Regions from separate parts of the Streptomyces sp. R41 genome, predicted to be linked through region 1. Evidence: riboswitches for the same ligand, from Rfam matches in the RefSeq annotation. Region 1 holds a riboswitch; the other holds the start of a gene.
The links. Region 1 has a riboswitch for cyclic di-AMP ahead of AB5J53_RS23325 (M23 family metallopeptidase). Riboswitches for the same ligand answer to the same signal wherever they lie in the genome.

Region 1 (4,406 bases):
ACAACCCGTACCGCACGTAGTTTTTTTCGCCCCCTCCGCCCCTTCCCGTCCCGTCCCTGGGGGCTGCCGCCCCCAGACCCCCGCTCAAAGGATCGCGCAGTTCCCCGCGCCCCTTTTCAGGGGCGCGGGGAACTGCGCGAACGGGGTCTGGGGCGGAGCCCCAGGGACGGGAATGGGCAGGGGCGGAGGGGGCGAAGAAACCCGGTGGTTACGCCGACGCCTCCGTCAGCTTGCTCAGCTCCCCGTCCGTCAGGACCAGGTCCCCCACCCCCAGCAACGCCGGAAGCTGCTCGGGCGTCCGCGCCGAAGCGATGGGCGCCGCGACCGTGGGCTGGGCTGCCAGCCAGGCGAGGGCGACCGTGGCGACAGGGGCGTCGTGCGCCTGGGCGACCTCGTCGAGGGCGGCGAGCACGCGAAGCCCTCGCTCCGTCTCAAGGTGCTTGGCCGCCCCCTGAGCCCGAGGCGAGTCCACCGTCGTCCCGGGCCGGTACTTGCCGGTGAGGAAGCCCGACGCGAGAGCGTAGTACGGGACGGCCGCGAGGCCGGAGCGGGAGGCGACGTCCCGCAGAGCACCCTCGTACGTGTCGCGCGAGACGAGGTTGTAGTGCGGCTGGAGGGCGACGTATCGCGCGAGCCCCTCGCGGTCGGAGAACTCCAGGGACTCCTGGAGCCGCTCGGCCGAGATGTTGGACGCGGCGATGTGGCGCACCTTGCCGGCCTTCACCAGCTCATCGAGCGCCCCGATGATCTCCTCGACCGGCACCTCGGGCTTGTCGAAGTGCGTGTAGTAGAGGTCGATGTAGTCGGTGCCCAAACGGCGCAGGGACGCGTCGGCCGCGGCCTTGATGTTGGCGCCGGACAGCCCCGGATACTCGGGGTGCTGGCTGACCTTGGTGGCGACCACGACGTCGGAGCGGTTGCCGCGCGCCTTGAGCCACTTGCCGATGATGGTCTCGGACTCGCCGCCCTTGTGGCCCTCGATCCACGCCGAGTAGGAATCGGCCGTGTCGAGGAAGTTGCCGCCGGCGGCCGCGTACGCGTCGAGCACGGCGAAGGACTGGGCCTCGTCGGCGGTCCAGCCGAAGACGTTGCCACCGAGGGACAGCGGGAAGACCTCGAGGTCGGAGGAACCGAACTTGCGCAGAGAAGTCATGTTCAACTTCAACATCCGTACCGGATGGTTATATTCCGGACCCGACTCCGCACCTGGGCCCGCACGCGACTCCGCACACGACGCACACCCGGCTCCGCAAACGCCTGACCGGCAGCCCTGACGTCGGGGGGGTTGCCGTCAGGACCACCGGGGATCAGGAACGTACGTGTCAGGGGTTGAGGCCCTTGCTGCGCAGCCACGCCATCGGATCGATCGCGTCGCCGCCGCCGGGGTGGACCTCCAGGTGCAGGTGCGGCCCGGTGACGTTGCCCGTCGCGCCCACGCGCCCGATCACGTCACCCGTGGCGACCTTCTGGCCCACGCTGACGCTGATCGACGACTGGTGGCAGAACCACAGCTCCGTACCGTCGTCGAGGGTGAGGATCGTGCGGTAGCCGTACGCGCCGGCCCAGCCCGCCTCCGTGACGGTGCCGCTGTGGATCGCCTTGATCAGCGTGCCGGTGGGCGCGGCGAAGTCGAGGCCGGTGTGGTAGCCGGAGGACCACATGGAGCCGGCCTCGCCGAAACGCGAGGTCAGCGTGTACGAGGAGGTGGGCAGCGAGTAGCTCTTGGCGAGCTCGGCGAGACGCTCCGCCTCGGCCTTCGCCTTGGCCTCCTCCTCCGCCTTCTTCTTCGCGGCGGCGGCCTTGGCCGCGGCGTCGTCCTGCTGCTTGGCGGCGAGCGCGACGGCCTGCTTCGCGGCGGCGGCCTCGGCGGCGTCCTGGGCCGCGGTGTCGACCTGGTCCTGCTGCGACTCGGCCTGCTGCATGATGCGGGCGCGCAGCGCCTCGCCCGCGTCGGTGGTGCCCTGCGCGGCGTCGGTGCTGGTCAGACCGGCGCTGGTGAGCGGAGTGGCGGAGCCTTTCGGCGCGCTGGTGCCGCCGTCGGATATCAGGGCCTTGGCGGATTCGGTGACCGACGACAGGTCGGGCAGCGAGATCGACACCGGCGGCTTGCCGGGTGCCGCGGTGGCCATGCCGCCCGCGCCGACGGCCGCGATGACGCCTACGCCGAGAACCGTGGAGCTGCGGGCGAGTCCTCCGCCGCGCTGCTTGCTGACGCGGTGCCGGCCGCGGACGGGACGGACGGAATCCTCGGTGGGGTTCCACTCCTCCCAAGGACCCTCGTCGTTGCCGTACGCGTAGCCGAAGGGCTGTGTGTCGTTGGGCGCGAACGAGGTTTGCTGGGCAGGCCGGTTGGACGCCACGTGGGCGTGCTCCTTTCCTTCCTTCTCGCCTACCGGGTTAGCTGACGGGTTCGGAGCAGGAAGGTCTCCTACGCGCGTCAACCACGGTTTGTTCACCGTGAAAGACGCTCGATTCACCCCAAGTTGGTGGTTCCCCGGTTCCCTTGCGGGATTCGGCGCGTGCGCACGGAGCCGCCTCTTGTGACGGCTGGGACGACCGCGCTGCGTTATCGAACGTTAATAGACCCGGGTACCGGATTCCAAGCTGTTCGGACTGATCGTTAACGCTTTTGGCCAGGACTTTGGGGTCACCACCGGCCTAAATCGGGCGAGTTGACCACGTCGCATAAACATCGATTCAGTTGACGGTGTGTCAGTCGTTATGCGGAGGGACACCGCCCGATCACCCCTCGTGACAACGATCAAGAACGCCGCACGGCAAGCAGTGCCATGTCGTCCGTCGTGCCGTCGCCCGTGTGCCGGCGGACCTCCTCGGCGAGGGCCGCCAGCAGGGCGTCCGGACCGGGGAAGACCCGTCCGGCGAGGCGCGCGGCGGGATCGTAGAAGTCCCCGCACTCGTCGCGGGCTTCGGACAGGCCGTCGGTGTGGAGGAGCAGCGTCGCACCGCGCGGGAACTTGGCCCGCACCGCCCGGTCGGGCCAGGTGCCCAACTCGCCCATGCCGAGCGGCAGTGCGGGATCCTCGGCGTCGAGCGTGACGAGCGTGCCGTCCGCGTGCAGGAGCAGCGGCGACGGATGGCCGCGGTTGACGATCCGTACGACGTCCTCGCCGTGCGGGATCTCCGCGAGTACGGCCGTGGTGAACCCCTCGAAGGCGTCGAGGCCGTCGCGCCGGGTGCCCTCGCGCGCCAGCGCGCGCTCCAGACGCTGCGCGACCGCCTCCAGCGTCGCCTCCTGCTCGGCCGCCTCCCGGAACGCCCCGATGACGACGGCGACGGCGGCCACCGCGCCCATGCCCTTCCCGCGTACGTCGCCCACGACCAGCCGTACGCCGTGCGGGGAGTCCTGCACCGCGTACAGGTCGCCACCGATGAACGCGTCCGCCTGCGCGGCCTCGTACCGCACCGCGACCTCGAGGCCGCCGATCCGCTCGTCGGGTTCCGGCAGCACGGCGCGCTGGGCGGACTCGGCGATCTCCCGGACCGTGGCGAGCCGTGCGTCGCTGCGGCGGACGAGGATGTTGATCACGACGGCCAGGACGCCGGCCGTGGCCACCGTGACCACTTCGGTGACCGAGCCGACGTTCAGGACGATGCTGAGCCTGATGTGGATCGTGAGCACCGCGGCGATGGCCGCGACACCGGTGAGCACCGTGCCGCGCAGCGAGTACAGGGGCGCGGCCACGAGCGGCGCGGCCGTGAAGAGAGGGGACGCGGTGAAGTCCGACGGCGTGAAGTAGTCGTAGAAGGCCCCGACGACGATGAGCAGCGCGGGGAGCGCCCGGACGAAGGCCCGCGCCTTCGAGATCCTGCGCCTGCCCGGGTCCGCGGGGCCGCGGGGCGGGGTGTCATCGAGGCCGGGGTCGGGCACGGGATCGCCGGGCAGCCGTCCACCGGACCGGTCGTACGGGCCCTCGGCCCGCTGCTCGCCTGTTTGCTGCCCCACCCGTCCAGGCTTCCCGGAGCGGGAGCGGGGGGCGACCGGTGTGGACCGACCGGGGGATGTGGGGACGTATGAGGCCGTGGCCGGCAAACACCAAGGGCCGGAACTCGTGAATCCGAGTTCCGGCCCTTGGCCTTCAGTAGCGGGGACAGGATTTGAACCTGCGACCTCTGGGTTATGAGCCCAGCGAGCTACCGAGCTGCTCCACCCCGCGTCGTTGAAACCAGTGTACGCCATCCGCGGGACCCGAAGCACACACGTTTAAACGCGCCCCCGCGCATGCCTCAGCGGCAGGTGTCGGCGGGATTCACAAAAGGTGCCGGTTGGGCGCCATGGCCCGCTCCTCGTACTCCGGGAGTACGACCACGTCGGCGCCCTCGGCCACGAGGAGCCCGTTCCCGTCGGCCCCGGCGACGAACGTGTCGGGCTCCCGCCAGGCGGTGAC
Region 2 (4,406 bases), 1.1 Mb from region 1:
GCGATGGACTTCCTCGGACACGAGCTGCGCACCGAGCTGGCGGTCAGCCGGGGTACGCCGAAACTCGGCGCGGGATATCGGTCGTCCGTGCCCGGGCTGTACTTCACGGGGTTGCTGGCGTCGGCTTCGTACGGGCCGGTGATGCGGTTCGTGTGCGGGACGGAGTTCGCTTCACCGCGGTTGGCCAAGCACTTGGTGGCTGCGCACGCGTGAGTTGGGGGCAGGGGGCGCCCTTGCAAATGGGTGCGCCCCCTCGCCGTCGGATCACATCCGCGCGGGTCAAGACGCTCGCCCTACCCGCGTGCTCGCGGCAGGCCAACTGCGCATCTGGGAGTCGACGTTGGACGCGGGCACGGTGGCGCACCTCGGTGTGAGCAGAAGTGGACCACGTACGGCCAGTACGGCCCGTAACGCCAGTACCATCCAAACCGCCCGTGCGGTGAACGGCGTTGCTGACGGGATACCGGACGTCGTCCGGTTCACGCCGGGCCGATGAGTCGTTCGATCCGTATTCTTCGGATCATGGCCGCTCCGACTGCATATTCACTCATCGCCACTGACCTGGACGGAACGCTGCTGCGCGGCGACGACACACTCTCCGACCGGTCGCGCGCCGCGTTGGCGAGAGCCACGGCCGAGGGTGCCCAGCATCTGGTGGTGACGGGACGGCCGGCGCCGAGGGTCCGACCGCTCCTCGACGAACTCGGCGGCGAGGGACTGGCGGTGTGCGGGCAGGGGGCGCAGTTGTACGACGCCGGGGCGCACCGTCTGCTGTGGTCGGTGACCCTGGACAGGGAGCTGGCGGAAACCGCCCTCGGCAAGATCGAGGCGGAGGTCGGGCTGCTCTACGCGGCGGTGGACCAGGACGGTGTGGACGGCCTGACGCTCATCGAGCCGGGGTATGTCATGCCGCATCCGACGCTGCCTGCGGTACGGGTGCCGCGCCGCGACGACCTCTGGACGGAGCCGATCAGCAAGGTGTTGCTCCGTCACCCTTCCCTGTCCGACGACGAGTTGGCGTCGGCGGCGCGGGGAGTGGTCGGCTCGCTGGCGACGGTCACCATGTCGGGGCCGGGCACCGTCGAACTCCAGCCATGCGGCGTGACCAAGGCGACGGGGCTCGCCCTCGCCGCCGCCCACCTCGGCCTCAGCCCCGCCGCCACCCTCGCCTTCGGCGACATGCCCAACGACATCCCCATGTTCGACTGGGCCGCCCGCGGCGTCGCCATGGCCAACGCCCACCCGGAACTGAAGGCGGTGGCCGACGAGGTGACCCTGTCGAACGAGGAGGACGGGATCGCGGTGGTGCTGGAGCGGCTCTTCGGGGCCCGGGAGAACGTGTCTCAGTAGGCGCCGTTGACGTTGTCGATCGAGCCGTACTTCGCCGCCGCGTAGTTGCACGCCGCGGTGATGTTCGCGACCGGGTCGTAGGGGTCCATCGAGGTGCCGGGGACGTGGTACGCCTTGAAGGTCGGGTCGATGACCTGGAGGAGGCCCTTGGACGGGATGCCGGCGGCAGCGTTGGAGTCCCAGTTGTTGATGGCCCGGGGGTTGCCGGAGGACTCGCGCATGACGTTGCGGTGGATGCCGTTGTAGGTGCCCGGAATGCCCGCCTTGCCCATGATGTCCAGCGACTGCTTGATCCAGCCGTCGAGGTTGTTGGCGTACGTCTTCACGGAGGCGGGAGTGGCCGTCGTCGCGGACTTGGTGCTCGCCTTGGTCGTCGAGCCCAGCTTCACGGTCTTCGTGCCCACCGTCAGCGTCAGGCCCGGGGGGAGGACCGACGGGTTCGCACCGATCACCGCGCGGTTGGCGTCGTACAGCTTCTTCCAGCCGCCGCTCTGCGGGTACTTCTGCGCGATCTTGGACAGGGTGTCGCCCGCGACCACCTTGTAGGTGACGAGCTGGACGTCGGTGATCGTGACTGCGGCGGCCTTCGTGACCTGCGGCGCCTGCGTCGGCTGGGCGGCGTGCGCGCTGGTGGCGCTCACGAGCGGGAGGACGAGCGCGGCTCCGCTCGTGCCTGCGGCGATCATGCAGCGGGTGAACGGGCTGCTGGTCTTGCGGCGGTAGTGCTTGCCTCGTGCGGGCATGACGACATTCCTCTCCGGCGCCTGCGAGGTGAGCTGTCGGGTTCGGGCGGGAGGTGCCCGGCCGCGCGCTGGGCGCGGCTTCACCCCTAGCCGTTCCGGAGTCCGGATCGGCGGCTTACCTGGGTCCCCCGCTCCTGCCGTGCTTGCGTGGGTGGGTGGGTTTCCGAGCGGCGGCAGGATTCGGCGATCCGCTCGGATCGGGGCGAACGTATGCGAGAGCACATGTCGGGAACAAGCCCCGAATTCCCGCCTCAGCCCGCTTTAACCTGGGAAAAGGAAGGGTTGAATTGCCCGATTGGGGCGGAATGTGATCCTCAACTTGCCTTTCGCGAAGGGGAAGTCGAGGTGGTGGAGTGTGGCGCGAGGGCGGCTCGGACGTGACCCAATTCACGCGACCAAGGCCATTAAAGCGGCAATGCTTTCAATTCGGGCATTACGCTTCGAGCGTCCAGACCGGGGAATGCCGGGGAGGAGCCGGCCGCACCTCCCACACGGAGAGGTCCGTGTCGGGGTCGTCGTCGGGGAGGCGGCCGGCGTTGGGCTTGAAGTAGAGGCCGTAGCCCCAGTATTCGGGGAGTTCGTGGCACATCAGATCGGGGTACGGCGCGAACTTCCGCCCTTCGTATGCCCTGTTGATCCTCGCTACCGCTTCCGCCCGCGAGATCCCGAAGCGCGTGACCATCTCGTGGGCCATCTCGCGGAAGTACGCGAGCATGCCCTCGTCGAGGTCCATCAGGAATTCCTCGGTCCGCGTCTGCGCCATGCTCCTCAGGGTTCCGTACGGCACCCTCGCCCTTCTAGCCCGCCGTTCGGGGGATCCGCTTCTCCCAGGTCCGGTGGAAGACCACCTCGTCGCCGTCCTTGCAGATCACCTCGTTGGAGGTGATGAAGTCCTCGGCGTCGCAGGTGATTTCGGAGGTCGTCGAGATGCGCGCGTCCCAGGGTAGGTCCGGGCGGTGCAACCGGACCGACCACGTCGAGCGGGCGCGAGCGGACAGAGGGGCGGAGTCTTTGATGGTGTACGTCTCCAGCGCGTTCTCGGTGAATTCGAGACCGTCGGGGTACACGCGGGTGCCGCCGTAGCGCGGGTCGACCTCCAGGCGCCACGCGCTGGCAGCCACGTCGCGGACCACCAGGCGCTCCGGGCGGGGTTCGTCCAGCGTCGTCGGGACGACCACCCCCAGCGGTTCGGACTGCTCCGGTTCCTCGAAAGTGATGGCGGACGTCGACTCCCGTGCCCTGACCGGGAGTTCCAGCGTGCTGCCCATCGGGTCCAGGGCGAAGCCGGCCTCCGAGCCCGGCTGCGGCCAGATCCAGGGCCAGTACGCGGAGGAGACGGAGAGGCGGATGCGGTGGCCCGGCGGGAAGGCGTAGCCGATGCCGTTCAGGTCGAAGACCACCTCCTCCGTAGCACCTGGTTTCCAGGGAACCGCCTGGTCACGACCATGGCGCGATGACAGGTTCAGCACACCCCGGGTGACGAGTGTCGAGGCTCCGTGGGGGGCCACGTCGCAGAGGCGGGCGATCACCTGGCCCCGGTGAGCCGAGGACGTCAGCCGCAGCCGGACTCTCGGGCGGCCCAACACCCAGGTCTCCTCCGGTACTTCGAACTCGAAGCAGGCGGATCGCGCGTCCTCCTCCCGCTGGTCCGGAGGCAGGTCCGAGTCGTTCCCGAGGGGGAAGAAGCGGCCCGCGTCCGCACCTGTGTGCTGGGGTGAGCGGATCAGCACGGGGTCGCCCTGGAGCGCGTACGAGACGGGGGTGACGGAGGGAGAGGGCCAGGCGGGGTCGCCCACCCAGCGGCCGGGGAGCTCCGGGTACACCGTCGCCGGGGGGTGCGCGTCCATCACGTACGAGCGGAGGACGGGGGTGGACAGGGCGCCCGTGTCCTTGTCCCGGAGCCAGTGGTCCCACCAGCGCAGGGTCTCCTGGAGGAAGCCGATCGCCGGGCCGGGCGGCAGGCCCCGGTCGGGGTACTGGTGCGACCAGGGGCCGATCAGGCCGCGTACCCGATCCCGCGGAAGGTGTTCCACCAGCCGCAGCACCGTGTCGCGGTACGGGTCGTGCCAGCCGCCGACCGCCAGGACCGCCGCCCGGATCGCGCCGTAGTCCTCGCAGACGCTTCCGTGCCGCCAGTAAGCGTCCCGGGTCTGGTGGGACAGCCAGGTGTGGACGAAGGGGTCGACCGCCTGCAGGCGCTTCACCCACATGTCGCGCCACATCACCTGGCCGACGTGCACCGGGTCCGGCGGGCGGCAGACGTAGGCGAGCATCGTGGCCGCCCAGGCGTGCATGTCGACGGCGAGGACGGAA

Region 2: linked by a shared signal. The riboswitch ahead of AB5J53_RS28345 (transglycosylase SLT domain-containing protein) and the one ahead of AB5J53_RS23325 (M23 family metallopeptidase) in region 1 are both predicted to bind cyclic di-AMP.

The regions. Positions count from the first base shown of each region.
Region 1 is NZ_CP163443.1:5,095,971-5,100,376, forward strand. Features, by position in the region: gene AB5J53_RS23315 (PrsW family intramembrane metalloprotease) at 1-20, shown strand, start outside; gene AB5J53_RS23320 (aldo/keto reductase) at 209-1,153, opposite strand; gene AB5J53_RS23325 (M23 family metallopeptidase) at 1,323-2,360, opposite strand; cyclic di-AMP (ydaO/yuaA leader) riboswitch at 2,372-2,528, opposite strand; gene AB5J53_RS23330 (PP2C family protein-serine/threonine phosphatase) at 2,762-3,964, opposite strand; tRNA gene AB5J53_RS23335 (tRNA-Met) at 4,102-4,175, opposite strand; gene AB5J53_RS23340 (dihydrofolate reductase family protein) at 4,269-4,406, opposite strand, start outside.
Region 2 is NZ_CP163443.1:6,182,535-6,186,940, forward strand. Features, by position in the region: gene AB5J53_RS28335 (FAD-dependent oxidoreductase) at 1-213, shown strand, start outside; gene AB5J53_RS28340 (HAD family hydrolase) at 523-1,350, shown strand; gene AB5J53_RS28345 (transglycosylase SLT domain-containing protein) at 1,344-2,093, opposite strand; cyclic di-AMP (ydaO/yuaA leader) riboswitch at 2,097-2,289, opposite strand; gene AB5J53_RS28350 (hypothetical protein) at 2,527-2,856, opposite strand; gene AB5J53_RS28355 (CocE/NonD family hydrolase) at 2,891-4,406, opposite strand, start outside.